DNA from 3 places in the Micromonospora sp. BQ11 genome. Region 1 is predicted to be linked to each of the others. Evidence: riboswitches for the same ligand, from Rfam matches in the RefSeq annotation. Region 1 holds a riboswitch; each other region holds the start of a gene.
The links. Region 1 has a riboswitch for cobalamin ahead of ACTMSW_RS17780 (ABC transporter substrate-binding protein). Riboswitches for the same ligand answer to the same signal wherever they lie in the genome.
Positions count from the first base shown of each region.

Region 1 (10,093 bases):
CGTACGCCCAGGTACGTCGGGTGCCGGTGTGCGGGTCCTTGTAGAGGGTCGTGCCGATCGGGGTGCCGAGCGTGAGACCGGTGGGAGTGACCACGGTGCCGGCGGCGCTGCCGGCCCGCCAGTCCGTCTCGCCGGACCAGTCGTGGAAGGCGATCTGTTCGTCGTGGACGGTGCGGAGAGCCGGGGCGGCCGTCGGGGCCGCCCCGGCGGGGGTGGGTGTGAGGGTGCCGAGCAGGGTGAGGGTGGTGGCGCCGGCAAGGGTGGCGGCACGAAGGCGAGATCGGGTCACTGGTCCTCCGCTTCCTGATGGGCGGATCGTTGGCGGTCAGTGTCCCGCTCGGAGGGAATTTTCGCCAGAGGTCGCCAGAAGGAAACTTCTTGCCGGCATGAGGATCCGGCTGACATGGATCAATTAAACGACGGATGTTGATATGACCATGTGACGGGTGGTGGAGTGTCCTCCACCGTGCGGGATCTCTCCCGCGCCCCGAGGAGGTTGTCCATGGCCTTCCGCAACCCCGCCCTCCGTCGCCGTCTCGCCCTCGTCGTCGCCGGTGCACTCGGCGTGCTCACCCTCGCCGCACCCCCGGTCTCGGCCCGCCCCGGACCGGACCGCTCCGGCGAACCGGCCGCCGTGTCGTACCGGGTGCTCGGCCCCCGTACGCTCGCCGACCGCAACGCCGTCGCCGGCACCGGCGCGTCGATCGACTACTCCGAACACGGTGTGCTGCACATCAGCGCCACCCGCGCGGAGGCCGCCGCGATCACCCGGCTCGGCTTCCGGCTGGAGGCCACCGCCGCGGCCCCCACCGACCGGGGAGCCGACACCCACGGTCACGCCGAGGGGGACGTCGGGACGCTCGCGTTCCCGCCGGCCGACTCCAACTACCACGACTACGCCGAGCTGACCGCCGTGGTGAACAAGGTCGTCGCCGACCACCCGACGATCGCCCGGAAGATCAGCATCGGGACGTCGTACGAGGGACGCGACCTGATGGCGGTGAAGATCTCCGACAACGTCGCCACCGACGAGGCGGAGCCGGAGATCCTCTTCAACGCCCAGCAGCACGCCCGTGAGCACCTGACCGTCGAGATGGCGATCTACCTGCTCAACCTGTTCACCGACAACTACGGCACCGACTCCCGGATCAGCAGCATCGTCAACGGCCGGGAACTGTGGATCGTGCCGACGGTGAACCCGGACGGCAGCGAGTACGACATCGCCACCGGCTCGTACCGGTCCTGGCGGAAGAACCGGCAGCCCAACAGCGGCTCGTCGTACGTCGGCACCGACCTGAACCGGAACTGGGGCTACCTGTGGGGCTGCTGCGGCGGCTCGTCCGGGTCCACCTCGTCGGACACCTACCGGGGCCCGTCGGCGTTCTCCGCGCCGGAGACCCAGGCGCTGCGGAACTTCGTCAACAGCCGGGTGGTCGGCGGCAGCCAGCAGATCAAGGCGAACATCGACTTCCACACGTACTCGGAGCTGATCCTCTGGCCGTTCGGCCACACGACCGCCAACACGACCACCGGGATGACGGCCGACCAGTACAACACCTTCGCCACCATCGGCCAGCAGATGGCGAACACCAACGGCTACACCCCGGAGCAGGCCAGCGACCTGTACATCACCGACGGCGGCAGCATCGACTGGATGTGGGCGACACACGGCATCTGGGCGTACACCTTCGAGCTGTACCCGGGCTCGGCCGGCGGCGGCGGCTTCTACCCGCCCGACGAGGTCATCCCGCAGCAGACCACCCGCAACCGGGACGCCGTGCTGCTCCTCAGCGAGTACGCCGACTGCCCGTACCGGGCCATCGGCAAGCAGGCGCAGTACTGCGGCGGCGGTGGCGGCGGCACCACGGTCTGGTCGGACACCTTCGAGACCGCCACCGGCTGGACGACCAACCCGTCCGGCACCGACACCGCGACCCTCGGGGCGTGGGAGCGGGGCGCCGCCCAGGCGACCACCTCCAGTGGCGCGAAGCAGCTCACCCCGTACGCCGGGAGCAACGACCTGGTCACCGGCCGGCTGGCCGGCACCGCAGCGGGTGAGCACGACGTCGACGGCGGCGTGACCAGCGCCCGGTCCCCGGCGGTGACCCTGCCGTCCTCGGGCACGTTGACGCTCTCCCTGGCCTGGTACCTCGCCCACGGCTCCAACGCCAGCTCGGCGGACTACCTCCGGGTCAGCGTCGTGCACAACGGCGGCACCACCGCGCTGCTCACCCAGGCCGGCGCGGCGACCAACCGCAACGGCTCGTGGGCGGTGGCCAACCTCAACCTGACCCCGTACGCGGGCCAGTCGGTCCGCATCCTCGTCGAGGCTGCGGACGCCTCGGGCGCGAGCCTGGTCGAGGCGGCTGTGGACAACGTCACCATCACCAGCTCCTGATAGCCGGTGGGGCCCCGTTCAGCCCCCATCGGGGCCCCACCCACCTCCCATCCCTCGCCGATCCGGGACATAACGGCGCTGCTCACGACCGTCGAGCAGCGACCGGCCCCCGGATCGGCGAGGCGCGTACGGGGCGTGCGCTACCGTCGTACCGACCAATCCGCAGCGAAGCCGGTGCGAAACCGGCGCTGTCCCGCAACTGTGATGCCCCTGATCGGGGACGAGCCAGGTCGCCTGCGGTCGGTCGCGACACGCGCTCTCGAGGAAGGGCGCCTCGCGGACGGGCGCCCCCGCTCCCTGTCGGCGAAGCACCACGCTCCTCGACCGACAGGAGGACCCATGTCCAGACGTACCCCCCGGCTCTTCGCCGCGACCCTCGCGGTCGCCGCGATCGCCCTCGGCGCCTGCGCCGAGAAGACCGCCGACACCCCCGCGGCCGGCGGCAGCCCGTCGGCCGCCGCCAGCTTCCCGGTCACCGTCGGCTCGCTGACCCTCGAAGAGCGGCCGGAGAAGATCGTGTCGCTGTCGGCGACCGCCACCGAGATGCTCTTCGCCATCGGCGCCGGCAAGCAGGTGACCGCCGTGGACGACAACTCGAACTATCCGGCCGAGGCGCCGAAGACCGACCTCTCCGGCTTCCAGCCGAACGCCGAGGCGATCGCCGCCAAGAGCCCCGACCTGGTGGTGCTCTCCGACGACCGCAACAAGGTCGTCGAACAGCTCACCGCCCTGAAGATCCCGGTGTTCCTCACCCCGGCGGCCACCACGCTGGACGACTCGTACCGGCAGATCACCGAGCTGGGCACCCTCACCGGGCACCCGGCCGAGGCCGCCGACGTGACGAAGCGGATGAAGGACGACATCGCCAAGCTCGTGGCGGAGCTGCCGAAGCGGACGGAGAAGCTCACCTACTTCCACGAGCTGGGCCCGGACCTGTACACCGCCACCAGCAAGACGTTCATCGGCTCCATCTACGCGCTGGCCGGCCTGGAGAACATCGCCGACCCGTCCGACGCCGACGGCAGGAACGGTGGCTACCCGCAGCTCTCGCAGGAGGTCATCGTCAAGGCCAACCCGGACTTCGTGTTCCTCGCCGACACCAGGTGCTGCCAGCAGAGTGCCGACACGGTCAAGGCCCGGGCCGGCTGGGCCGGCGTCACCGCGGTGAAGAACAACCAGGTCGTCGGCCTCGACGACGACGTCGCCTCCCGGTGGGGCCCGCGCGTCGTGGACCTGCTCCGCGCCATCGTCGACGCGACCGCCAAGGTGCCGGCGTGACGCTCGCCCACTGTTAACAGGGGACCCTTTCCATGCAGCAGGCGTTAAGAAGGGGCCCTTCCTTGCCAGCAGCACCTGCCCGGCCGGCCGGGACGCCAAGCGCGTCCCGGCCGGCCGGGCTGCGGCCGGGCTGGCTCGTCGCCGGCGTCGCCGCCGTGCTGGTCGCCCTGGTCGCGGGGGTGTCGTTCGGCGCGGTGAGCCTGCCGCCGGGCAGCGTCGCGGCCGAGCTGCTCAACCTCATTCCCGGCGTACGCCTCGACAGCGGGCTGACCGAGCGGGAGATCGCCATCGTCACCGAGCTGCGGCTGCCCCGGGTGGTGCTCGGCCTCCTCGTCGGTGGACTGCTCGCCCTGGCCGGCGGCGCCTACCAGGCCGTGTTCCGCAACCCGCTGGCCGACCCGTACCTGCTCGGGGTGGCCGCCGGCGCCGGTCTCGCGGTCACGGTCGTACTCACTCTCGGCGTCGGGGCGGGCGGTGCCCTGACCGGCCTGCCGGTCGGTGTACCCCTCGCGGCGTTCGTCGGGGCGATCGCGGCGGTCGCCATGACGTACCTGCTGGGTGCCTCGTCTGAACGGGGCCGCTCCCCGGCGACCCTCATCCTGGCCGGCGTGGCGGTGTCCGCGTTCCTCTCCGCCGGGCAGACCTACCTGCTGCAACGCAATTCCGACAGCATCCAGCAGGTCTACTCGTGGCTGCTCGGGCGGCTCGCCACCGCCGGCTGGCACGACGTCCGGCTGGTCCTGCCCTACTTCCTGCTCACCGCTGTGGTCGTGCTCCTGCACCGCCGGGAGCTGGACGTGCTCTCCCTCGGCGACGACGAGGCGGCCAGCCTCGGCCTGCACCCGCAGCGCTCCCGGTACCTGCTCATCGCCGCCGCCTCGCTGGGCACCGCAGCCGCCGTGTCCGCCTCCGGCCTGATCGGCTTCGTCGGCATCATCGTGCCGCACGCCGTACGCCTGCTCGCCGGGTCGAGCTACCGGGTGATCCTGCCGCTGTCGCTGCTGTTCGGCGGCGCGTTCCTGGCGCTGACCGACGTGGTCGCCCGTACCGCCGCCGCCCCCGAGGAGATCCCGATCGGCGTGGTCACCGCCCTACTCGGCGGCCCGTTCTTCGTCCTCGTCCTGCGTACCTCCCGGCGGGTCCTCGGATGACGGCCCCGGCACCGGCCGGCGGCCCGCCCGCGCCCGCCGTCGAGGTCCGCGACCTGCACGTCCGCCTGGACGGCGTGCCGATCCTGACCGGCGTCGACCTGACGGTCGCCGCCGGGGAGTGGGTCACCGTGATCGGCCCGAACGGCGCCGGCAAGTCGACCCTGTTGCGCGCCGTCGGCGGCCTGCTGTCCGCGCCGCGCGCCATCACCCTCTTCGGTACGCCGAGCGAGGCGCTGCGCCGCCGCCACCGCGCCCGGGTCGTCGCCACCGTGGCCCAGTCCCCGGCCGTGCCGGCCGGCATGTCGGTGCTGGACTACGTGCTGCTCGGCCGGACCCCGTACATCCCCCCGCTCGGGCGGGAGTCCGCCGCCGACCTCGCCGTCGCGTACGACGTACTGGACCGGCTGGACCTGACCGGATTCCACGCCCGGGAACTGGCCACCCTCTCCGGCGGTGAGCGGCAGCGCGTCTTCCTCGCCCGGGCGCTCGCCCAGGGCGCCACGCTGCTGCTGCTCGACGAGCCGACCAGCGCACTCGACATCGGCCACCAGCAGGAGGTGCTGGAACTGGTCGACCAGCTCCGCCGCGAGAACGGCCTGACGGTGCTCGCCACCATGCACGACCTCTCCATCGCCGGCGAGTACGCCGACCGCATGGTGCTGCTCTCCGACGGCCGGGTGGTCGCCACCGGCCCGCCTCGCGAGGTCCTGACCGAGGAACACCTGGCCCGCTACTACCGCGCCACGGTCAAGGTCGTCACCGGCGACCACGGCCCCCTGGTGGTCCCCATCCGCCCCCACTGACCCCCCCCGTCCCCGCCCCGCGCCCCGCGCCCCGCGCCCCGCGCCAAGATCATTCACGCCTTCATTGAAGTCGGGCTGTCCCCGACACGCCGACACCCCGACTTCAATGAAGGCGAGTTGATCTTCGGAAGCGGAGACCGTTGGGGCGTCGCGATCATGCACTTTGTGTCCCGGCACAAGCTCCGGAAAAGGGGCTTATCGGCGACCCAAAGTGCAAGATCGCCGGGCCGAAGCCGGGTCGGGGTCGGCGCCGGGGTGGGCGGGAGTAGGGGGCGAAGGGAAGGGGGTCAGGTGCCGGGGGTGATCAGGGCGATGACGTTGAAGAGGGCGCCTTCGGGGTCGCAGAGGGCGGCGTAGCGGCCCGTCGGGATGTCCCGGGGCGGGACCAGGATGGTGCCGCCGAGGGTCGCCGCGCGCGCCGCCGCGGCGTCGGCGTCGTCCACCCCGAAGTAGACCGTCCAGTACGCGGGTGAGTCGGCCGGGACGTCGTCGCCGAGGCGCGGCATCATCCCGCCCACGATGCGCTCACCCAGTCGCCAGCCCGTGTAGGTGATCGGACCCATCGGCTGGTCGTCGGGTCGCCAGCCGAAGACCAGCTCGTAGAAGTCCTTCGCGCCGTCCGGGTCGGGGGTGACCAGCTCGGTCCAGCTCAGCGCGCCGGGTACGTCGAACACCTCGGCGCCCGCCATGGCCATCGGCTGCCAGACGCTGAAACTCGCGCCCGCCGGGTCGGCGAAGACGGCCATCCGGCCCCGGTCGAACACCTCGAACGGCGGCACCACCACCTGCCCACCGGCCCGTTCCACCCGGCCGGCCACGAGGTCCGCGTCGTCGGTGGCCATGTAGACCGACCAGATCGGCACTTGGTCGGGGATCGCCGGCGGACCCACCCCCGCCACCGACCGACCGCCGAGCAGGAAGACCGTGTAACCGCCCGCCTCCGGCTCCGGGGTGATCCGTCCGGTCCACCCGAACAGCTCCGGGTAGAAGCGCCGGGCATCGGCCAGCCCCGGCGTGGCCAGGTCGGTCCAGCAGGGCGTGCCCGGCGGGACGGTGCTCACGTCGACCCCTCTCGGCGGAGGCGGCCACTCCTCGGCACGCCCTGTCGGCATCGTGGCACCGCCGACCCGCCGTCCGGGGCGGGAACGGGCGAAACGTCAACTGAACCGGCGACCCCCGTCGTCACCGCGTACACCCGACGGGCGTCAGCCCAGCGGAGCGGGCAGCGGCGCGGTGTGCAGCACGGCGAGCCGGGAGACGGCCCGGGTGAGCACCACGTACAGGCGGTGCAGCCCGCGCGGCTCGGCGGCGACGATCGCGGCCGGCTCGACCACCACGACGTGGTCGTACTCCAGGCCCTTGACCAGGGTCGCGGGCACCACCGTGACGCGGGCGGCGGACGCCGGGTCGTCGGCGGTCGCGGTCGGGATCCCGGCGGCGGCCAGCGCCGCCCGCAGCTCCTCCACCGCGTCGTCCGCCGCGATCACACCCACCGAGCCGTCGTACGTCAGGGCCGCGCGCACCTCGAGCACCGTCGCGGTGACCAGGTCGCCGACGGTACGCACGTCGAGCGCGCCGTCCCGGCGCAGCGACTCGGCCGGGGGCACGTCGACGGCGAGCGCCGGCAGCAACCGGTTGGCGAACGTGACCACGGCGGCGGGCACCCGGAAGCCGACGGTCAACGGCACCACGACGGCGTGCGGCTTGCCGAGGTGGCGCAGCGACTCCCGCCAGTCGGTCGCCGCCCACGGCGCGGTGCCCTGCGCCAGGTCGCCGAGGAGGGTGACCGATCCGTGCTCGCTGCGGCGGGCCAGCGCCCGGCACTGCATGGGGGAGAGGTCCTGCGCCTCGTCCACCACCACGTGCCCGTAGCCGGCCGGCCGCTCGATCAGGCCGGCGGCCTCGTCGACGAGCACGGCGTCGGCGGCGGTCCACCGCATCGCCTTCGGGGTGCGTGCCGGCTTCGCCGGGCGGAGCAGGGCCGACTCGTCCGGAGTGAGCAACCCGTCGGCCGCGGCGGCCAGCGCGTCCGGATCGGTGAGCAGGCGGTGCACCAGCCCTTCCGGGGTGAGCGCCGGCCAGACCGCGTCGAGGAAGCCGACCACCTCACGGGACTTCCCCATCCGGCGCAGCCAGGCGTCGCTCGGTGACTCGGCCCGCCGGGCCTCCGCCTGCCGCTGCAGCAGGCCCACCACGCGCGCCCGGACCCGCTCGCGACCGGTGCCGTACGGCAGACCCTCCCGACGGGTCTCCTCGACGATCCGGTGCAGCGGCTCCAGACCGATCCGCCAGCGGAAGGACCCGTCCGGCATGACGATCGGCTCGGTCGGCTCGCCGATGTGCGCGTCCACCGCGCGCCGGAGCACGTCGGCCATCCGCGCGTCGTGCTTGACCGCCGCCACCCCCGGGTCCTCGACCGCCCGCACCGGAACCCGTTCGATCAGGTCCTCCACCGTGGCCTGGTCGACCTCCACCTCACCGAGAGCCGGCAGCACCGCCGCGATGTACGACAGGAAGGCCCGGTTCGGGCCGACGATCAGCACGCCCGAGCGGCGCAGCCGCTCCCGGTGCAGGTAGAGCAGGTACGCGGCCCGGTGCAGGCCGACCGCCGTCTTGCCGGTGCCGGGGGCGCCCTGGACGCAGATCGAGTCGGCCAGGTCGGCCCGCACCAGCTCGTCCTGCTCGGGTTGGATGGTGGCGACGATGTCCCGCATCGGCCCGACGCGTGGTCGCTCGATCTCGGCGGTGAGGATCCGGCTGGCCGTACCCAGCTCCTCGCCCCGGTCCAGGTGCTCGTCCTCGAAGCTGGTCAGGTCACCGCCGTTGAAGCCGAAGCGGCGGCGGACGGCCACCCCCTGCGGTTCACGGGCGCTGGCCCGGTAGAACGACCGGGAGACCGGGGCCCGCCAGTCCAGCACCAGTGGTTCGCCCCGCTCGTCGGTGACGTGTCGCCGACCGACGTGGTACGCCCGGCCGGCGTGGTCGGCGTCCTCGTCGTGCGGTCCGCCGGCGGGTGTCCCACCGAAGTCGAGACGGCCGAAGAAGAGCGGCGTGGTCGGGTCGTCGGCCAGCTCGGCGACCCGCCGGGCCATGTGCCGGCCGAGCTGTTCGGCCGTGTACGCGTCCCCGGCGACCTTGTCGCCGGTGGCGAAGAGCGCCTCGGCGCGTTCGCGCATCCGGCGCAACGCGGCGCGGGACTCCTCCAGATGGTCCCGCTCGGCGGTGAGCTCGGTGTCCAGTGACTGTTCATGGGCGTGCAGGGTCATCCTCGTACCTCTCGGGGAAGAACTCTGCCGCTCGCGTGTCCGACCTGTCGGTCGGCGCGGGGACGTCCGCTGCGGTGCTACACACCTCGGCCGTCGGGCGGGAAGGGAAGCAGTTTACTGCGATCCCGGACGCCGGCAACCGCATTTCCGCCGGTCCCGCCGGACGGGGCTGGCCGGGTCTGGTCCCGCCCGCTACGCTCCGGTGCGACCTGGTGATCCACAGTCGACCGCGTCGCGCCGGATCCGGTGCCGAGTCGGAGGGCCGAGCATGGGGCTGGAGCTGCCCGCCGAGCTGACCGAGCCGTTGAGCTGGATCGGCCTGGAATGGCCGCAGGCCGACGAGGAACTGCTCTTCGCCGCGGGACAACGCTGGCTGGAGTTCGGCCTGCACCTGCAACAGGTCGCCGAGCGGGCCGAGGCGGCGGCGCAGTCGGTCTGGCAGGCCAACGTGGGTGAGACCGTCGACGCCTTCCAGCAGTGGTGGCAACGCGACGACGGCCCACGGCTGCGGCTGCGGGAGGACGCGATCGCGGCCCAGCTCATCGGTGCGGCGCTGATCGCCTTCGCGGCGCTGACCCTGGCCATGAAGATCGCCTTCTTCGTCCAGCTGGTGGTCCTGCTGGTGCAGGTGTCGATGGCGATCGCCGCCGCCGTACCGACCGCCGGGGCGTCGACGGCCGCCGTGCCGGGTTTCGTCGCCGCGACGCGGATCGTCTGCCAACGGCTCGTCCGGATGCTCGTCGACCAGGTGCAGACGCTGCTCAAGGAGATCCTGGAACGGGCGAAGAGCCTCCTCAAGATCGTCCGGCGGCGGCCGGGTGCCGCCCGGCCTCCGCGCACTCCCGGACCCGACCCGACGCCGGTCGGCGCTCCCGCGGGGCGTGCCCTCACCGACGCCGACCGCGCGGCCCTCACCGACTACACCGGCCCCGGCTACCGGGCGATGAACCCCTTCCTGCGCGACCCGGGGAAGTACACGCCGGACGAGGCCGCCGCGCTCCAGGCCCGCGCCGACCGGGTCTCCGAGGCCCTGGCCAGGTTGCCCGAGCGGCCGGGGACCACCTACCGGGGTGGCCAGTACCCCGACGACCTGCTGGCCCGCTACGAACCGGGACAGGTCGTGACCGAACGCGCCTTCACCAGCACCTCCACCGATCCACGGGTCGCTCAGGGCGCGTTCGACGGCAACACGGTCAT
Region 1 is NZ_JBQHDB010000007.1:312,748-322,840, reverse strand. It holds gene ACTMSW_RS17790 (peptidase C39 family protein) at 1-289, opposite strand, end outside; gene ACTMSW_RS17785 (M14 family metallopeptidase) at 503-2,398, shown strand; cobalamin riboswitch at 2,525-2,654, shown strand; gene ACTMSW_RS17780 (ABC transporter substrate-binding protein) at 2,738-3,676, shown strand; gene ACTMSW_RS17775 (FecCD family ABC transporter permease) at 3,709-4,827, shown strand; gene ACTMSW_RS17770 (ABC transporter ATP-binding protein) at 4,824-5,630, shown strand; gene ACTMSW_RS17765 (VOC family protein) at 5,918-6,691, opposite strand; gene ACTMSW_RS17760 (HelD family protein) at 6,836-8,896, opposite strand; gene ACTMSW_RS17755 (ADP-ribosyltransferase) at 9,165-10,093, shown strand, end outside.

Region 2 (10,093 bases), on a different contig from region 1:
AGTCGATCGACCGGGCCACCGCGATCGAGGGCGGGCCGAAACGGATCGACCAGCCACAGGCTCGCCAGGCCGTGGCCGACTACCTCACCGCCGCCGGCTCCACCGGCCACACGGTCACCTTTCCGGTGGTCGACGGCGAGACGCTCGTCCAGGTCGACGTCACCGTCACCTATCAGCGATCCCTGCTCGGCCTGGTCGGCTTCAACCGGACGGTCACCGTCTCGGGCCGGGCGACCGCGCGCGCACTCACCGGGGCACCGTAGGAAGGAAGGCAGTCATGACCGCATCGGGTGGGTCCGTCGTACGGCGGACCGGACGCGTCCTCACCGGACTCGGCGCACTCGTCGTGCTCTGCGGGGTGCTGGTCGGCGCCCCGGTGGCGCTGCTGACCCTCGCGGGCAACCCGCTGCCCGACCATGTGCCCACGCTGGCCGAGGTCGGCACCACGCTGACCAGCCGCGACGACGGCCAGCTGTTCCTGCGCGCACTGGCGCTGGCCGGCTGGTTCGGCTGGGCGACCTTCGCCCTGTCCGTCCTCGTCGAGCTGGGCGCTCAGACGCTACGCCGGCCGGCACCCCGGCTGCCCGGGATGGGCCGGCAGCAGCGGGCAGCCGCCGCGCTGGTCGGATCGGTCGCGCTGATCATCGCGGCCAGCCCCGCGGCGGCGAGCGCGGCCACCCTGGCCGGCCCGTACGCCCTGCCGGCGCCCACCGCGGTCACGCACGTCAGCGCCGCGGGTCCCTCCACCGCGTACGCGGCACACACCGGACTCGTCACGCGGCCGGTGACCGCCCCCGCTCCGCTCGCGCAGACCGCACACGCCGCACCGGCCGGCGCGCCGGACGGTGCCGCGCCGGTCTACCGGGTGGCGAAGGGCGACCACCTCGGCGCGGTCGCCGAGCGCTACCTGGACCGGTTCGGCGACTACCGGGAACTGGCCGAGTTGAACCGGCTGGCCGACCCGGACCGGATCCGCCCCGGGCAGTTGCTCCGGCTGCCCACCGAGGCACACGACCAGGGTGCCCGCTCGCACGCCAACGGCCGCCTGGTGCCCGGGCCCGCCGCTGAACGGCCGGCGAAGCCCGCACCGGCCCGGCCCGCACCGTCCGCCGAACCGGACGCTCCGCAGCAGGTGTCCCCCGCACCGCCGGCGGCCGACCTGCCGGACGAGGCTCCGGAGGGGTCCACCGGCCGGGGGACCGACGACGACGGCCCGGTGATGACGGTCGGCGCGGCCCGGCCCGGCGACCCCGACCGGGTGAACCGGCCCCTCGCGATCTCGGCGGTCCTGGCCGTGTCGAGCATCGTCGGCGCGCAGATCGGCGCGGTCCTGGGTCTGCGCCGTCGTCCCGGTGTGGCGCGAGCCGGCGCCAACTCCGGTGCCGGCAGGGTGCCGCAGGACGTACCGGTCGGCCGGCACCGGCGCGGCTGAATCAACCTCGGCCCGCACCGGCGCGGCTGCACCGACCTCGGCCGGCAGTATCACGGCCGGTCGACGCCGAGTCGGGTCGAGGATCCCGGCCGGTGCGGCCATAGCTCGTTGCTCTCATACCTGTCCGTCATATTCATGACGGACAGGTATGAGAGTCGAAAGCGATGCGGGCACCAAAGGGCGCGCCGCCACCGCGATCAGCGGCCGAAGGCAGGGGACCGGTCAGGGGATGCGGGCCTCCACCACGCCGTCCACGACGCGGGTCGACAGGATCTGCTGGTCGTTGGCGGACGGTCCGTGGACGACCTCGCCATCGTCGAGCCGGAACGCGCTGCCGTGCCACGGGCACACCACGCAGTCGTGCCCGTCGATCCGCTGGACCTCGCCCTCACCGAGCGGACCGCTCTGGTGCGGGCAGCGTTCCAGCATGACGGTCACCTCGTCGCCGTGCCGGTAGAGGATCACCGACACGTCGTCGATCTCGCGGGTGACCAGCTTCCGCTCCGGCAGCGCGGTCATGTCGGCCACCGGGTGCCAGCCGTCGCTCATCCGGTGCAGCTCGGAGATGCTCTGGTTGACCTGCGCGCCCTGCTTGTACGCCAGGTGCCCGCCGATGTACGCGCCGGTGCTGGCCGCGGTGAGCCCGAGCCAGCCCAGCGTGCGACCGAGGGTGTGCCGCCCGCTCAGTCGCGCGGCCACCGAGCCGGCGTAGAACGCCAGGCCGACGCTGTTCGACGCGGCGTGCACGAGCCCGATGCGGCGCTGGTCGCGGGAGAGCGCGGCCCAGTCGTTGAGGCCGGCGACGGCCGCCGGCACGGCGCTGACCGTGCCGAGCACGCAGAGCGTGGTGGCCGCCCGACGCTGTCCCGGCATCAGGTCCAGCACCGCCGTGCTGATCCAGGCGCCGACGGGGACCTGCACCATCGCCGGGTGCAGCGGGTGCCCCAGCCAGACACCGTGCAGCAGGTCGCGCACCCGCTGTGGACGGAGGGTGGCCTGGACCACCTTCTGCAACCGGTCGCCGACCCGGTCCAGGCTGGAGGCCTGCTCGATCTTCGTCATGAGTGCTCGCACGAGTACCGACTTCCCGGTACGAGCAGGAGCAAACCGACCTCGGGGGACGGATACCACCATCGGGTGATCGCCGGGCTACCGCGTCCCCTCCGCCGGCCGCCAACGGTCGTGGTGGACCGCCTCGGCCAGCGGGCGGTCGCGTCGCCAGCCGTGCCGCACCAGGTCGGGGACGGCTTCGAGGTGGGTGACCGGGCCGAGGCAGAGCCAGGCGACCGGGCGTACGCCGTCGGGGATGCCGAGGAGTTCGGCCAGCCACGGTTCCCGGTAGAACGACACCCAGCCGACGCCGAGGCCCTCGGCGGTGGCGGCCAGCCAAAGGTTCTGGACGGCCAGGCAGGCCGAGTAGAGCCCGGTGTCGGCGATGGCGTGCCGGCCCAGCACGGCGGGGCCACCCCGCGCCGGGTCGTACGTGACGACCACCGACAGCGTCGACTCCAGCACGCCGTCGATCTTGATGCGGCTGAACCGCTCGGCGGCCGCACCGTCGAGGGTGGCGGCGAAGGTCGCCCGCTCGGTGTGGACGTGTTCGTGGAAACGGCGGCGCAGGTCCGGGTCGCGGACCACGACGAAGTCCCACGGCTGGGAGTGACCGACGCTCGGCGCGGCGTGCGCGGCGGCCAGCACCCGGTGCAGGGTGTCGTCGGGCACCGGCGCCCCGGTGAACTGACCGCGTACGTCCCGACGGCGGTGGATGGCGTCGTACAGATCCATGGCAGGCTCCCGCTGCGTTCGGCCCACGCCGACGGCGTGGGCACCGGACGCGAGGCCGGTCTTCGGACTCCCGGATCGTCGCCTGGCCGTCCGCCTTCCCAGCCGGTCGGCCAGTGGCTGCGCTGTCGCGCGTGGACGGTGGCTCCCCGGTCACCGCGGCGGGCCCGTGCCGGATTCGCACCGGCTTCCCGATTCTCCCCGCTCGCGCGGGGCACCTCACATGATCGTGCCGACGCCGATGCTAACCGCACCGGCGGGGCCTGGCGTGCCGGGTCCGCCGCGGGCATGCTGTCCCGATGGGCGTACGCGTCGAACGTGCCGCAGGGGTGACCACGGTGATCCTGGACCGGCCGGCGGCGCGCAACGCGGTCGACGGGCCGACCGCCCGCGCGCTCGCCGACGCGTTCCGCGCGTTCGAGGCCGACCCGGACGCGGCGGTCGCGGTGCTCTGGGGCGCCGGTGGCACGTTCTGCGCCGGAGCGGACCTGAAGGCGATCGGGACCCCGAGCGGCAACCGCGTCGAGCCGGACGGGGACGGTCCGATGGGCCCGACCCGGATGGTGCTGTCCAAGCCGGTGATCGCGGCGATCTCCGGGTACGCGGTGGCCGGTGGGCTGGAGCTGGCGCTCTGGTGCGACCTGCGGGTCGCCGAGTCCGACGCGGTGCTCGGGGTCTTCTGCCGGCGCTGGGGGGTGCCGCTGATCGACGGGGGCACCGTCCGGCTGCCCCGGCTGGTCGGCGAGAGCCGGGCCATGGACCTGATCCTCACCGGCCGCGCCGTGCCGGCCGCCGAGGCGTACGACATGGGGTTGGTGAACCGCCTGGTCGCGCCGGGTGAGGCGCGGGCGGCGGCCGAGCGGCTCGCGGCCGAGATCGCCGGGCATCCGCAGACCTGCCTGCGCAACGACCGGTCGGCGGTCCTCGCCGGCGCCGGGTTGCCCGAGGCGGAGGCGCTCGCCACCGAACTGGCGTACGGGCTGGGGTCGCTGGCCACCGACGCGGCCGCCGGTGCCGCGCGGTTCGTCGCCGGCGCCGGTCGGCACGGCGCCGGTACGGGCTGAGCCGGGCCGGCACGGCGCGCCGGCCCGGCACCCGGCGTCAGCTCAGGTCGCGGACGGCGTCGCCGATGGCCCGGTGGAAGGTCGGGTACGCGTAGATCATGTGCCGGAGCTGGGCCAGCGGTACGGCCGCGTGCACCGCCACCACCAGCCCGGACAGCACCTCGCCGCCGGCCGGGCCGACCGACGTGGCGCCGATGAGGACGCCTTGGTCGGCGTCCGCGACCACCTTGATGAACCCGTCGGCCCGGTGGATCCAGCCCCGTGTCGACGACGACAGCTCGGCGAAGCCGACCTGCACGTTGATGCCGCGCTCCCGGGCCTGGTGCTCGGTGAGCCCGACCGCGCCGACCTCCGGGTCGGTGAAGGTGACCCGGGGCAGTGCCCGGTAGTCCGCAGGCGGCACCGTGCCGGCCGGCCCGCTGGACCCGTTCGCGCCCACCGCGCTGGCCGCGCCCATCGCCCCACCCACCGCGCTGGCGGTGCCGCTGGGGTCCGGGCCGCGTGTGGCGCGCCGGGCGTGGTCGAGGAGGTCGGCGACGACGATCGCCGCCTGGTACATGGCGATGTGGGTGAAGGCGCCCTCGCCGGTGACGTCACCCACCGCCCACAGCCCGTCGGCGACGTGCAGCCGGTCGTCCACCGGCAGGAAGCGCTGCCTGGCGTCGATGCCGACCGTGTCCAGGCCCAGTTCCTCCAGGTGGGCCCGGCGACCGGTCACCACCAGCAGCCGCTCGGCGGTGAACGTCTCGCCACCGGCGCCCCGCAGGGTGAAGCCCTCACCGTCGTGGTCGACCCGGGCCGCCTTGACCCCGGTGTGGATTTCCACCCCGTCCGTACGCAGCGCCGCGGCGACCACCTCGGACGCCTCCGGCTCCTCGACGGCCAGGACCCGGTCCAGCGCCTCCACCACCGTCACCCGTACGCCGAAGCGGGCGAAGACCTGGGCCAGCTCCAGCCCGATCGCGCCGCCGCCGAGCACCAGCAGCGACCCGGGCAGCTCCTCGACCTCGATCGCCTGGTGGTTCGTCCAGTAGGGGGTGTCGGCCAGCCCGTCGATCGGTGGCACGGACGGCCGGGTGCCGGTGCCGAGCACGATCCCGTGCCGCGCCTGGAAGACCTGGTCGCCGACCCGTACCCGGCCGGGCCCGTCCAGCCGGCCGCTGCCGCGTACGAACCGGCCGCCGCGCCCGGTGAACCGTTCCACGGCCACCCGGTCGTCCCAGGTGTCGGTCGCCTCCTCGCGGATCCGCTTCGCCACCGGCGCCCAGTCCGGCCGCACCTCGGCGGTACCGGCCAGCCCGTCGACCCGGCGGGCCTCGGCGATCGCGTTGGCGGCCCTGATCATCATCTTGCTCGGGATGCAGCCCCAGTACGGGCACTCCCCGCCGACCAGGTCCCGCTCGACGCCGACGACGCTCAGGCCGGCCTCGGCGAGCCGACCGCCCACCTCCTCGCCACCGACGCCCAGCCCGACGACGACCACGTCCACGATCTCCGGCTCCGTCATGCGGTCAGCATTCCGCAGTGCCCGGCGCCGTGCCAGCGATTCGCCCGGTGGAATCCGCGCGACGGGCCCGGCCGGGGACCCTACGGTTGCCGCATGTCCGCACGCTTCGCCGCCGTCCACGACCGCTTCCACGACCTGCTCGCCTCCGGTCGCGAGACCGGTGCCGCCCTGGCGGTCGACGTCGACGGCATCCCCGCCGTCCGCCTCACCGGAGGTGCGGCCGACACCACCCGTCCCTGGCGGCCGGACACGCTGGTGGGCGTCTACTCGGTCGGCAAGCCGGTGGTCGCGCTCTGCCTGCTGACCCTCGTCGACCGGGGGCGGGTCGACCTGGACGAGCGGGTCGCCGTGTACTGGCCGGGCTTCCGTACCCCCGCCACCGTCCGCCAGGTGCTCACCCACACCGCCGGGCTGCCCGCCTTCCCGGTGCCGCGACCGGCCGAGGCCGTCGCCAACTGGGACCTACTCTGCGCCGACCTCGCCGCCGCCGACGGTGAGTGGGAGCCGGGCTCCGTCGCGGCCGAGCACGCCTGGACGTACGGGCACCTGGTGGGCGAACTGGTCCGGCGGGTCGACGGCCGACCGGTCGGACGTTTCCTGGCGGAGGAGATCGCCGGCCCGTGGCGGCTGGACCTCGGCTACGGGCTCGACGAGGCGGATCAGCTCCGCTGCGCCGACCTGCGGTACGGCGGGCCGGAGTGGCCGCGCCTGGCGGCCGGCGCACCTGGCTCGCTCCGCGCCCGTGCCGTGGGCAACCCGGCCGGTGGGCTGGACCTGTCGGTGCTGAACAGCCCGTTGTGGCGGGGCACCGAGGTGCCCGCGGTCAACCTGCACGCCACCGCCGACGCCCTGGCCCGCCTCTACACCGGCCTGCTCGCCGGCGGAACGCTCGACGGCGTACGCCTGTTCTCCGCCGACCTGGTGACCGAGGCGACCCGGGTCCAGTACGACGGTGACGACCTGCTGCTGAACCGGCGTACCCGGTGGACGCTGGGCATGCAGTGGGAGCCGGACGGCAGCTGGGGCATGGGCGGCCTCGGGGGCAGCTCGGCCTGGGCGGACCCGGAACGCGGCTACACCTTCGCGTACACCACCGCCCACCTGGCGGACCACGACCGGGTGGACGAGCTGGTCGAGGCACTGCACTCCTGCCTGTAGACGGGGACGCGCGAGCCGGGGCGCACGTTAGGAAGGGGCCCTTCTACAACGCCAGGCGTTAACGGGGGGCCCTTCCTTACACCTCAGCGGAGCCAGACGGGGTTGCTGTCGGGGGCGGTCAGCGGGGGCGGGTAGTCGAGGGTGCCGCGGAGCTGGTCGGGCAGTCGCCAGGGCTGGTGGACCGCCTTGCCCTCGACACCCGCCAGCTCGGGCACCCACCGCCGGACGTACGCGCCGTCGGGGTCGTACCGTTCGGCCTGCCGGACGGGGTTGAAGCCCCGGTACGGACGGGTGTCGTTGCCGGTCCCGGCGACCCACTGCCAGTTGCCGGAGTTGTTGGCCACGTCTCCGTCGAGAAGCCAGCGGAAGAAGACCGCGACACCCGGCCGCCAGTCGAGTCGGAGGCTCTTGGTGAGGTACCCGGCGGTGATCAGCCGCGCCCGGTTGTGCATCCAGCCCTCGGCGCGCATCTGCCGCATGCCCGCGTCGACGATCGGGACTCCGGTACGCCCCTCGGTCCAGGCCGCGAGGGCGTCCTCGTCGTACCGCCAGTCCTCGTCGGCCCCACGCCGGTACGCGGCGACGGAGATCTCCGGGAACCCGGCCGTGACCTGGTAGTAGAAGTCGCGCCAGCAGATCTGCCGGACGAAGGGCGAGTCGCGGTCCCCGGCGGCGTCGGCGACGGTCAGCGGGGAGAGGCAGCCCCACCGCAGGTACGGGCTGAGCCGCGAGGTGCCGTCACCGGCCATGTCGTCGTGCAGGTCGTCGTAGTCGGGCAGGGTGGGCAGCCACTGCTTCAGCCGACGCCGGGCCACGTCCTCACCGCCGACGGCGGTGTCGGGTGAGTCGCCGGTCGGCGGCTCGGGCAGCCGTCCGACGGTCACGCCGTCGGGCAGGCTGACCCGGCGGGGCGCGGCCAGCTCCTCGCGCCAGGACTGCCGGGACCAGGCCCGGTGGTAGGGGCTGAACACCCGGTAGTGGTCGCCGCCGCCGGGGCGCAGTTCGCCCGGCTGCACGACGGTGAGGCCCGGGAACAGGCGCAGGGCCAGCCGGTGCCGCTCGCACTCGGCGCGCAGCCGGCGCTCCCGTCGGCGGGCGTACCGGCTCACGTCGGCGGACAGGGCGACGCCCTGCGCGCCGACCTCGCGGGCGAGCTTCACCGTCTCGGCGACCGGGTCGCCCCGCCGAACGACCAGGTCGCCGCCGAGGCGGCGCAGGGCCTCCTTCAGCGCCGCCAGGCTCTGGTGCAGGAACCGGGTGCGGTTGGGCGACAGCTCGGCCAGCGCGGGGTCGAGGACGTACAGGGGGACCACCCGGTCGAAGGCGGCGCAGGTGGTCGCCAGCGCCGGGTGGTCGTGCACCCGCAGGTCGCGGGTGAAGAGCACGACGGCGGTACGCGCGCTCCGCTCGGTCACGGGCTCGGCGGCCCGGGCACCACCACCGGAGTGCCGGTGGGGGTGAGCAGGGCACGGGCGGCCACCGCCATCCGCCTTCGCTGCGGCACGAGCGCACGGTCGACGAAGACGTCGTAGTCCTGGGCGGCCACCTCGTCGAGGATTCCGCCGTAGAGCGCGTACGCGGTGCGCATGCAGGCCTGCGAGGCGGGCGCGAGCAGGGTGATGCCGGGGGCGGCGGCCAGGTAGTGCGCCTGCGCGCGGGTGACCTCGTACCGGATCAGCTCGCGGATCGGCTCGGTGGTGCGGCCGGCGGCCCGCGCCCGCGCCAGGTCCGCACGGGTGACGCCGAACCGGTCCATGTCCTCGTCCGGCAGGTACGTCCGGCCCCGGTCCAGGTCCTCGGCCACGTCGCGGATGAAGTTGGTGAGCTGGAAGGCGAACCCGAGCTGACGGGCGGGTTCCCGGGCGGCTGCCGGGTCGGAGCTGCCGAGGATCGGCAGCATCATCGTGCCGATGACGGCGGCGGAGCCCTCCATGTAGTCGAGCAGGTGGTCGTACGTGCGGTACGAGCTGACCGTCAGGTCCATCGCCATGCTCTTGAGGAACGACGCAAAGTCGTCCCGGTCGAGATCGAAGATGGCGATCGTGTGCAGGACGGCGGGGAGGAGCGGGTCGTCGACCGGCTCCCCGTGCAGTCCGGCGATGAACCGCCCGCCCCAGTCGTCGAGCCGGGCCGCGCGCTCGGTGGGCGGCAGGTCCTCGGTCCGGTCGACGATCTCGTCCGCATAGCGCGTGAAACCGTACAAAGCATGCACATGGCGCCGTTTCCAAGCGGGGAGCAGGCGGGTGGCGAGATAGTAGGTCCGGCCATGACGTCTGTGCAGTTGGCGGCAGCGCTCATAGGCAGCGGTGAGATCCGTGTCCACCGGCCCTCCTCAATTATCGACGCACCAATCGACGCAACTCGTAACCCTAGGGTACGCTCGCCGACATGGCCAACGACGCAGTTGCGGGTAATGCGCTCCGCGTGCCGCCGGCGGGGCCGACCGACGGGGACGATCCGGTCCGCGCGGTCCTGGCCGCTTACACGAAGGACCTGGTCAGAGCGGTCGACGACACCCTCGCCGGTTTCCTGGCCACCGAGGTCGCCGCCCTCAGCCGGATCGACGCGGCGATGGGCGGATTCGCCGCGACGGCGAGCGACTACGTCCTGGGCGGCGGCAAGCGGGTCCGCCCGACGTTCGCCTACTGGGGCTGGCGCGGCGTGATCGGCAACGGCGACCCGCTGCCCCCGGTGCTGCCCGCCCTCTCGGCCCTCGAACTCCTGCACACGTTCGCGCTGGTGCACGACGACGTGATGGACGCGTCCGCCACCCGCCGGGGCCGCCCCACCGCACACGTGGCGCTGGCGGCCCAGCACACCGCCGCCGGTCACCGCGGCGATCCGGACCGCTTCGGTGAGGCGGTCGCGGTGCTGATCGGCGACCTCTGCATGGTCTGGGCCGACCGGCTGTTGTCCCAGGCCACCCTTCCGCCGGCCCGCCTGCTCGAGGTCCGCCGCTGCTACGACCAGATGCGCGTGGAGACCATCGCCGGGCAGTACCTCGACGTGCTCGGCGAGAGCGACGCGGCGAACTGGTCGGTGGACCGCGCGCTGCGCGTCGCCCGCTACAAGACCGCGAGCTACACCGTCCAGCGCCCGCTGCTCTTCGGCGCCTGCCTGGCCGGCGCCGACCCGGAGGGGCCGCTGATC
Region 2 is NZ_JBQHDB010000010.1:35,133-45,225, forward strand. It holds gene ACTMSW_RS20910 (pilus assembly protein TadG-related protein) at 1-263, shown strand, start outside; gene ACTMSW_RS20915 (LysM peptidoglycan-binding domain-containing protein) at 278-1,432, shown strand; gene ACTMSW_RS20920 (Rieske 2Fe-2S domain-containing protein) at 1,655-2,494, opposite strand; gene bluB (5,6-dimethylbenzimidazole synthase) at 2,582-3,217, opposite strand; cobalamin riboswitch at 3,254-3,451, opposite strand; gene ACTMSW_RS20930 (crotonase/enoyl-CoA hydratase family protein) at 3,514-4,278, shown strand; gene ACTMSW_RS20935 (dihydrolipoyl dehydrogenase family protein) at 4,316-5,785, opposite strand; gene ACTMSW_RS20940 (serine hydrolase domain-containing protein) at 5,879-6,943, shown strand; gene ACTMSW_RS20945 (cryptochrome/photolyase family protein) at 7,027-8,358, opposite strand; gene ACTMSW_RS20950 (phytoene/squalene synthase family protein) at 8,355-9,266, opposite strand; gene ACTMSW_RS20955 (polyprenyl synthetase family protein) at 9,332-10,093, shown strand, end outside.
Region 2: another riboswitch for cobalamin. It lies ahead of bluB (5,6-dimethylbenzimidazole synthase); the one in region 1 lies ahead of ACTMSW_RS17780 (ABC transporter substrate-binding protein).

Region 3 (10,093 bases), on a different contig from region 1:
CAGCGACAGGGCGTACGAGGCGCCGTCGGAGAAGCCGCCGAAGACGACCCGGTCGACGGGGTGGCCGGAGAACACACCGGCGAGCAGCCCGTCGATCCGGCGTACGTCCACCCCGAAGCCCTCGACGATCAGGTCCCAACTGCCCGCGGCGGCCTGCGGGGCGACCAGCAGCAGGTGGTGCGCGTCGGCCACCGGCAGCAGCAGGTCCAGACCCTGCCGGGCCGAGCCGCCCGCACCGTGCAGCAGAAGCACGAGGCGGTACGGCGAGCCGTCGGCGGGCTCCGGCGCGTACACCGTCGCCAGCGGGCCGCCCTCGGCGTCGGTCAGTGCGGTGAGGCCGGTGCCGGCCCGCCCGGTGGGCGGTGCCGGCCGGGCGGTGAGCCGGCCGTGCCGGGCGTTCTCCTCCGGTGCGCGGTGGGGCGGGGCGGGTTCGCTCACGGGCGGTCCTCTTGCTCGGCGGTGCGGACGGCCGGCGGTTACCCGCCCCCGGGAGGACCAACCCCCGTCCCGCCGGTCAGGCGCTCACCCGGCGGACGAGTCGGGACGGGAAGACCGTCTCCGGGCCGACCCGGTCGCCGGTCAGCACGGCGGTCGCCGCGGCCGTGGCGATCTGCGCCACCGGGTGGGTGGCGGTGGTCAGCGCGGGGGTCGTCACCGCCGCGAGGGGGATGTCGTCGAAACCGGTCACCGCGACGTCCCCCGGGACCTGGACACCGTCGGCGCGCAGCCCGTCGATCACCCCGAGGGCCGTGGCGTCGCTGATGCCGACCACCGCGTCGGTGTCCGGCCACCGGGCCAGCACCTCCCGGACCGCCGTCCGGCCCCGCTGCGCGGTGAAGTCCCCGCGCACCATGCGCGCCGGCAGGCCCGCCTCCCGCACGACCCGTCGGTACGCCCGGACCGACCGGCCGGCGCAGGACAGCCAGCGGGGGCCGGTGACCATGGCGATGCGGCGACGGCCGGTCGCGTACAGGTGCCGGACCACCTCGTCGGTGCCGCCGGCGTTGTCCACGTCGAACGAGGGCACGCCGGCGGAGCCGATGCCGATCGACGCCACCCGGCCGCGCAGCGCCGACGGAACCGCGTCGAGCACCCGCTCGGTGGTGTTGAGCAGGATCAGCCCGCCCACCCCGCGGTCCTCGGCCAGCCGCCGCAGGCCACCCGGGTCCCGGGTCGGCAGCCAGTGCAGCGCCACCCCGAGCCCGTGCGGCGCGCAGACGCGGGCCGCCGCGCCGACCACCCGGTCGACGTACGGGTCGTCGAGGACCGCCGGGGACGCGCCGGACACCACCACCACGAGACGGACACCGCTGCCCCGGGCCAGCGCGCGGGCGGCCAGGTTGGGCACGTACCCGAGCCGGTCCGCCGCAGCGGTCACCCGGTCCTGGGCGGCGGGCGAGGCGTACCCGGTGCCGGCGAGCACCCGGGACGCGGTGGCCGCGGACACCCCGGCCGCGGCGGCGACGTCCGCCAGGGTGGGTGTCCGGTACGGCAGCATCATCTCGCTCCTCCCCGTTGTCGCCTTCGACACGCATCATCCCTCCCGAGGCGCGTGCAGGTAAGGGGTGGACCCGGGTTGTGGTGGTAGCGCTTACAGGTGTGTGATCGTTCGGCAGAACTCCGTCCCGACGAGAGGACCCGTACCCGTGACCGGCGCCGCCCCGTCCACCGCACCGGCCCCCACCGCCGGCGTACCCCGGTCCGTGCTGGCGGCCCGGAACGGCGTCGCGGCCGTCTTCGCCCTCAACGGGCTCGCCGTCGCCACCTGGTTCGCGCGGGTGCCGGCGGTCCGTGAGGCGCTGGACCTGAGCGCCGGCCGCCTCGGGCTGGTGCTGCTCGCCATGTCCGTCGGCGCCATCGTCGCGATGCCCGCCTCGGGCCTGGTCGCCCAGCGGCTGGGCAGCGCCCGCGCCGTGGTCGTCGCCACGGTGCTCGTGGCGCTCGGCCTGGCCACGGTGGGGATCTCCGCCAGTGTCGTCGGCTCGCTGGCCGGTGTGGTGGTCGGCCTGATCGCCCTCGGCTTCGGCTCCGGCATGTGCGACGTGGCCATGAACATCGAGGGGGCGGCGGTCGAGCGGCGGCTCGGCCGGACGATCATGCCCCGGTTCCACGCGGCGTGGAGTCTCGGCTCGGTGGCCGGCGCGGGGCTCGGGGCCGGGGCGGCCCGGCTCGGTGTCCCGATCGCCGTCCACCTCACCGTCCTGGCGGCGGTCGTGCTGGTCGGCACGGTGGCCGGCGCGCGGGCCTTCCTGCCGGTGCGGGAGAGCACCCCGGCCGGGGCGGACGGCACCGGCTCCGGCCGCCGCCGGGACCTGCTGAGCGCCTGGCGGGAGCCGCGCACCCTGCTCATCGGTCTGTTCGTGCTGGTCATGGCGTTCGCCGAGGGCAGCGCCAACGACTGGCTCGCGGTCGCGTTCATCGACGGGTACGGCCTCAGCGAGGCCGCCGGGGCCGCGGTCTTCGGCGTGTTCGTGGTGGGCATGACGGTGGGACGCACCGCCGGAACCATGGCCCTGGACCGGTGGGGCCGGGTGCCGGTGCTGCTCGGCACGATTCTGCTGGCCGTCGTCGGCGCGGGGCTGGCGGTGCTGGCCGGGTCCGGGCCGGTCGCGATCGTCGGGGTGGCGCTCTGGGGACTCGGCGCGTCGCTCGGCTTCCCGGTCGGCATGAGCGCGGCGGCCGACGACGAGGACCGTGCCCCGGCCCGGGTCAGCGTCGTCGCGGTGATCGGCTACACGGCGTTCCTGGCCGGCCCTCCGCTGCTCGGGTTCCTCGGCGACGAGGTCGGTACGCTCCGCGCCCTGCTCGTCGTGCCGCTGCTGCTGCTCCCGACGCTGGCGCTGGTCCCGGTCACCCGCCGCCCGGCACGCGATCGATGACCACGTCCCACCCACCGATTCCGCGCACCTGATCGAGGCTCCGTCCGATATGGACTCGCTTGCCTCGGGCCGTCATCATGCAACCGACGCCGGTGGGCGCCGGCGGTGCGAATCGCGAGGAGGGCATCGTGCAGGAACACGCGGGGTACGCCGTGGCGGCGGCGGCGTACATCACGACCCGGCTGATGAACGAGACGGCAGGTGGACCGGAACTGCTCGAGGACATCCGCGGCCTGCACCGGCTGGTGCGGCAGCGCCTCGACGACGACGACCACCTCGGCGTCGAGTACGTGCAGCAGAGCCCGCGCAGCGCCAAGGCCCGGTCCACCCTGGCCAGGGACATCGAGTACGCCGCCGGTGAGCACCCCGGCTTCGCCGCCGAGTTGACCTCCGTCGTGGACAGGTTGCGGGAGGCCGGTGGCCTGGACTACCTCGTCGCGCACGGCGGTGCCGCGGTCCTGCGCCAGGTCGTCGACCGTGACCGGCGCGGCGTCGACGCGTTGCGTCCGAGCCTGGTGCGGGCGCTCGGGCCCGGCGCCCCCGATGTGATGCTCACCGCGGCCGCGAGCGAGGCCGTCGCATCCCCGGCCGGCCACGGCACGACCGCCTGGCAGATCGTCTACTACGTCCTTGGCGCCCTGGCGGTGAGCGGCATGGCTCTCGCCTTCCTCGGCCAGAGTATCGACGAGAAGCCACTCGTCATCGCGGGCATCATCCTCACGATCGTGTTCGGCGCGCTCGTCGGGATCCTGCACCGCCTGCCCCGACTGCGCGGCGTGCCGGCGGACACCGTGTGACGGTAGGCGGGGACCCGGCCCGCCTATTCGTGCAGCCAGACATCCGGCGCTGGGCTGATCCGCTCAGGTGGTTGTCACCGTCCTCGCAGCCTGCTGCCAGGTCACGGTGGTGAACTGGGGTACGGCGAGGAAAGGAGGCCGGCATGGGCTGGTTCCGCCGACGGTCGCGTACCGCCGCGGCCGAGGGAACCCCGACGAAGCTCGACCGGGAGGCCACCCGGGAGGACCTGGCCGCGCTGGAGGCGTTCGTGGCCAGCCGTACCGGGGTCGAGTTCTACCTGGAGCCCGAGACCACGGCGACCGACACGACGGTGGTGGCGATCGCCCACGACGGCGAGTGGATCCGCCGCCGCACCGGGTCGCCGCGCGTCGCGGGCGCGCTGGCCCGCAAGCACGCCCTGCCGCTGTACGAGGCCGCGAAGACCGGCTACCCGGAACGCATGCGGGCGTGGAACCGGGCCCACCCGGAGCGCCGCGCCCGCTGACCCCCGACGCCGGGCCGTCGCACTCCGGCTTGGGGAAGCCCGAGTCGATCATCACACCGCGCGCCCACCCGACGCTGGCCGGACGGCCTGCCGCCGCCGGCCCGCCGGCGTGTGCCCCCGACGGGCGGAACCGCCTCGGGGCGTGTGCGCGGACCTCTTCCCCTCCGATTCACGGCAGATCGATGACGGACGTTCCGTCGCCGGCGGTTGGGTCGTGACCGGATCGTCTCGCCCAGCGTGGCTGCCAGGCACGTCACGGTCACCGGGCGACCCGCTGCCCCCGTTCTGCGCGTCGCTCCCGCCATGGACGTCATCCCGATCCGGCGCGCCCATGGCGGCAGAGCAAGGGGGCACTTTATAGGCAAGCGACAATGTCCGTAGCGCCGGTTGATATCGCCGCAATTGCCGTCCACCGATACCCGGCGGCGGCGGGGGTGGGGCCTCGGGTGGCGTTGACCGTCGGCCGCGACGTGTGGCAGCATTCGCGGCCTGACGGCAGTGAAGGAAGCCGGTGTGATTCCGGCGCGGTCCCGCCACTGTCACCGGGGAGCGATCCCCCCTCGTGAGTCACGGCCGTGCGTGCGCGGTTGGAAGGCCGGGGGTGAGCGTCGATCCGGGAGCCAGGATACTTCGGCCGTCGGTGCACCCCAGGGCGTGGACACCCGAGGAGGACCGATGACGCACCGCGTCTCCACCATGGATCAGCATCGTCGTACGTCGACCGGGCGCGGCAGCGTGCCCCGGTCCGGCCCGGCCGCGCCGGCCGCCCGGAGCGGCCCCGCCGTGCCGACCAGCACCCGCGTTCGACGCGCCGCACTGGCCGGCGCCGTCACCCCCTGCGCCGCACCGGCCGGCGCCGTCACCCCCTGCGCCGCACCGGCCGGCGCTTCCGCGCGCCCCTGACGCCTCCGCGCACCGCCACCGGTCCCCACCGGCCTCCCGCCGGGGCGATCCGGTCGTCGATCCGCCGCATTCGCTGACGCAGCGCCATCCCTCGCCCCTCGCCCGACCGGCCCCCACGCCGGCACGGGTGTCACTCTCCGGAGCCGCCCGTGCGCATCCTGCTGCTCTCCACCGCCGACACCGACCTGCTCGCCGCCCGGGCCAGCGGTGCCGACTACCGGCTCGCCAACCCCGCCCGGGTCACCCTCGACGCCGTGCCGGCGCTGCTCGACGGCGTCGACCTCGCCGTCGTACGCCTGCTCGGTGGGCGGGCGGCGTGGCCGGACGGCCTCGCGGCGGTGCTCGCCTCCGGCGTGCCCACGGTGGTGCTCGGCGGCGAGAGCGTGCCGGACGCGGAGCTGACCGCGGCCTCCACCGTGCCCGCCGGCGTGGCGACCGCGGCGCTGCGCTACCTGGTCGAGGGCGGCCCGGACAACCTCGCCGTGCTGGCCCGGTTCCTCTCCGACACGGTCCTGCTCACCGGGGAGGGGTTCGACCCGCCCAGCCCGACGCCCGCGTACGGGATCCACGGCGAGCACTCGCGCGACGGAGACCGACCCACCGTCGGGATCGTCTTCTACCGGGCGCACGCCCTCGCCGGGAACACCGGGTTCGTCGACGCCCTCGCCGAGGCGGTACGCGCGGCCGGCGGCAATCCACTGCCGATCTTCTGCGGCTCGCTGCGCGGCCTCACCGCCGGATCCGGCCCGCTCGGTCTCTTCGCCGGCTGTGACGCGCTGCTGGTCACCGTGCTCGCCGCCGGCGGGACGGTGGCCGCCGACGCCTCCGGCGGCGGCGCCGAGGACTCCTGGGACGTCGGCGCGCTGGCCGCCCTGGACGTGCCGGTCATCCAGGCGCTCTGCCTGACCAGCACGCGCGAGCAGTGGGCCGGCAGCGACGCCGGACTGTCCCCGTTGGACGCCGCGATGCAGGTCGCCATCCCCGAGTTCGACGGGCGGATCGTCACCGTGCCGTTCTCGTTCAAGCGGATCGACGCCGACGGGTTGTCGGTCTACGCCGCCGATCCCGAGCGGGCGGCACGGGTGGCCGGGATCGCGGTCCGCCAGGCCCGGCTCCGGCACGTCCCGAACGCCGACAAGCGCGTCGCCGTCGTGCTCAGCTCGTACCCGACGAAGCACTCCCGGGTCGGCAACGCCGTCGGCCTGGACACCCCGGCCTCCGCGGTGCGGCTCCTCGCGGCGCTCGCCGACGCCGGGTACGACCTCGGCGCCGCGCCCGTGCCCGACGACGGGGATGCACTGATCCACGCGCTGATCGCCGCCGGTGGGCACGACGTGGAGTGGCTCACCCCGGAGCAGCTCGCCGCCGCCGAGGCGCGCGTCCCCGGCGACGTGTACGCGCGGTCATTCGCGGCGGTGCCGGCCGACCCGCGCGAGCGGATGCGCGAGCACTGGGGTGAGCCGCCCGGCGAGCTGTACACCGACGGCGGGGACATCGTGCTGGCCGGGCTGCGCTTCGGCAACGTGACACTGCTGATCCAGCCGCCGCGCGGCTTCGGCGAGAACCCCATCGCCATCTACCACGACCCCGACCTGCCGCCGAGCCACCACTACCTGGCCGCGTACCGGTGGCTGGCCGCGCCGGTCGCCGACGGCGGCTTCGGCGCGGACGCGGTGGTGCACCTCGGCAAGCACGGCACCCTGGAGTGGCTGCCCGGCAAGGGCCTCGGGCTGGCCGCCGACTGCGCCCCCGACGCCGTCCTGGGCGACCTGCCGCTGGTCTACCCGTTCATCGTCAACGATCCCGGCGAGGGCACCCAGGCCAAGCGCCGCGCCCACGCCGTCGTCGTCGACCACCTGGTGCCGCCGATGGCGCGCGCCGAGACGTACGGCGAGCTGGCGAAGCTGGAACAGCTCCTCGACGAGTACGCGACCGTGCAGGCCCTCGACCCGGCCAAGGTGCCGGTCGTGCGGGGTCAGATCTGGGACCTGGTCCGGGCCGCCGAGCTGCACCACGACCTGCACACCGAGGACATGCCGGCCGCCGAGGACTTCGACGACTTCGTGCTGCACCTCGACGGGTACCTGTGCGAGGTCAAGGACGTGCAGATCCGCGACGGCCTGCACGTCCTCGCCGAGGTGCCCACCGGCGAGGCCCGGGTCAACCTCGTCCTCGCCGTGCTGCGGGCGCCCCAGGTGTGGGGCGGCACGCGTGCGCTGCCCGGCCTGCGGCAGGCCCTCGCCGCCGCGTACGGGCTGGACGAGCAGGACCTGCTCGCCACGCCGGGGCGGCGGCTGGCCCTGCCCGGCGCGCTGACCGAGACGGTGGACGGGCCGGCCGCCACCGCCGCCGACGCCGTCGACCTGATCGAGGCCCTGGCGCGGCGTCTGGTCGTCGGCATGGAGACCCTCGGTTGGGACGGGACGAAGGTGGACCAGGTCGTCGCCGAGGTCGCCGGCCGCGACATCCCCGACGTCGTGGCGGTGCTCCGCTTCGCCGCCCGCGAGGTGGTGCCCCGGCTGGACCGCACCACCGACGAGATCGACCGGCTGCTCGGCGCGCTCGACGGCCGGTTCGTGCCGCCCGGCCCGTCCGGCTCACCCACCCGCGGCCTGGTCAACGTGCTCCCCACCGGCCGGAACTTCTACTCGGTCGACCCCAAGGCGATCCCCTCGCGCAACGCCTGGGACGTCGGGGTGGCCCTGGCCGACTCGCTGCTCGCCCGGCATCTCGCCGACACCGGCGCGTACCCGCGCTCGGTCGGGCTCACCGTCTGGGGCACCAGCGCCATGCGGACCCAGGGCGACGACGTCGCCGAGGTGCTCGCCCTGCTCGGCTGCCGGCCCACCTGGGACGACCGGTCCCGTCACGTGACCGGGGTGGAGGTGGTGCCGCTGGCCGAGCTGGGCCGCCCCCGGATCGACGTCACCGTCCGCATCTCCGGGTTCTTCCGCGACGCCTTCCCGCACGTCGTGGCGCTGATCGACGACGCCGTGCGGCGCGTCGCCGCCCTCGACGAGGCCGACGACGACAACCACGTCCGCGCGCACGTCGCCGCCGACCTGGCCGAGCACGGTGACGAACGGCGGGCCACCGCCCGGATCTTCGGCTCCAAGCCGGGGGCGTACGGGGCGGGCCTGCTGCCCCTGATCGACGCCCGCACCTGGCGCACCGACGCCGACCTCGCCGAGGTGTACGCCGTCTGGGGCGGCTACGCCTACGGCCGGGACCTGGACGGGCGGGAGGCGCGCGCGGACATGGAGCGCTCCTTCGCCCGCATCGCGGTGGCCGTGAAGAACCAGGACACCCGCGAGCACGACATCGTCGACTCCGACGACTACTTCCAGTACCACGGCGGGATGGTGGCGATGGTCCGCCACCTCACCGGCGCCGCGCCGGTCGCGTACGTGGGGGACTCGGCGATGCCGCACGACGTGCGCACCCGCACCCTGGGCGAGGAGACCCGGCGGGTGTTCCGGGCCCGGGTGGTCAACCCGCGCTGGATCGCCGCGATGCGCCGGCACGGCTACAAGGGCGCGTTCGAGCTGGCCGCCACCGTGGACTACCTGTTCGGCTACGACGCCACCGCCGGCGTGGTCGACGACTGGATGTACGAGCAGCTCGCGAAGGCGTACGTCTTCGACGCCGAGAACCGGGACTTCCTCCAGCGGTCCAACCCGTGGGCGTTGCGCGGCATCACCGAACGGCTCCTGGAGGCCGCCGACCGGGGCCTCTGGGCGGAACCGGAACCGGCCACCCTGGATCGGCTCCGCGACGCGTACCTGGCCAGCGAGGGTGACCTGGAGGACCGGGCATGACGACCTACCCGCTCAGCGCCGTGCTCGGCATGGACGACATGCGCCTGGCCCTGCTGCTCAACGCCGTCAGCCCGGCGATCGGCGGAGTGCTCGTACGCGGCGAGAAGGGCACCGCCAAGTCCACCGCCGTCCGCGCCCTCGCCGCCCTGCTGCCGCCGGTGGACCGGGTGCCGGGCTGCCGGTTCGCCTGCGACCCGGCCGCCCCCGACCCGGGCTGCCCGGACGGGCCGCACCCGGCGGGGCCGGCGGCCGAGCGTCGCCCGGCCCGCCTGGTCGAGCTGCCGGTCGGCGCCGCCGAGGACCGGGTGGTCGGCTCGCTGGACCTGGAGCAGGCACTCGGCGCGGGCGTGCGTGCCTACGAGCCCGGCCTGCTCGCCGCCGCCCACCGGGGGGTCCTCTACGTCGACGAGGTGAACCTGCTCCACGACCACCTGGTCGACCTGCTGCTGGACGCCGCCGCGATGGGCCGCTGCCACGTCGAGCGCGAAGGCGTGTCGGTCAGCCACGCCGCCCGGTTCCTGCTGGTCGGCACCATGAACCCGGAGGAGGGGGAGCTGCGCCCGCAGCTGCTCGACCGGTTCGGGCTCACCGTCGAGGTGGCCGCCAGTCGGGACCCCGCCGTCCGCGTCGAGGTGGTCCGCCGCCGTCTCGCCGCCGACGCCGATCCGGCGGGCTTCGCCGCCGCCTGGGCCGACGAGGACGCGGCCGTCGCCGCCCGGGTGGCCGCCGCTCGTGCCCGGCTGGACCGGGTGCTGCTGCCGGACGCCGCGCTGCGGCAGATCGCCGAGGTGTGCGCGGCGTTCGACGTGGACGGGATGCGCGCCGACATCGTCACCGCCCGCGCCGCCCTGGCCCATGCCGCCTGGCAGGACCGGGACCGGGTGACCGCCGAGGACGTGCGGGTGGCGGCGCGGCTGGCCCTGCCGCACCGCCGTCGCCGTGACCCGTTCGACAGCCCCGGCCTGGACGAGAAGCGTCTCGACGAGGCGTTGCGGCGGGCCGGGGAGGAGCACCCCGACGACCCGGACGACGACGGTCCCGGCGGTCCGGGCGGGTCCGGTCCGGACGGTGGACCGGGTGGTCCCGGCGGACCGGCCGGGTCCGACGCGCCCGCCGGTCCGGCGACGTCCGAGGGGTACGACGGGTCTGGCCGTGCCGGGGGTCCCGACAGTCCTGGTGGTCACGCCGAGTCCGGCGGCCCCGACGATCCG
Region 3 is NZ_JBQHDB010000009.1:60,771-70,863, forward strand. It holds gene ACTMSW_RS19665 (alpha/beta hydrolase) at 1-438, opposite strand, end outside; gene ACTMSW_RS19670 (LacI family DNA-binding transcriptional regulator) at 515-1,501, opposite strand; gene ACTMSW_RS19675 (MFS transporter) at 1,647-2,879, shown strand; gene ACTMSW_RS19680 (hypothetical protein) at 3,008-3,676, shown strand; gene ACTMSW_RS19685 (hypothetical protein) at 3,820-4,161, shown strand; cobalamin riboswitch at 4,663-4,792, shown strand; gene ACTMSW_RS19690 (hypothetical protein) at 4,837-5,064, shown strand; gene cobN (cobaltochelatase subunit CobN) at 5,214-8,882, shown strand; gene ACTMSW_RS19700 (VWA domain-containing protein) at 8,879-10,093, shown strand, end outside.
Region 3: another riboswitch for cobalamin. It lies ahead of ACTMSW_RS19690 (hypothetical protein); the one in region 1 lies ahead of ACTMSW_RS17780 (ABC transporter substrate-binding protein).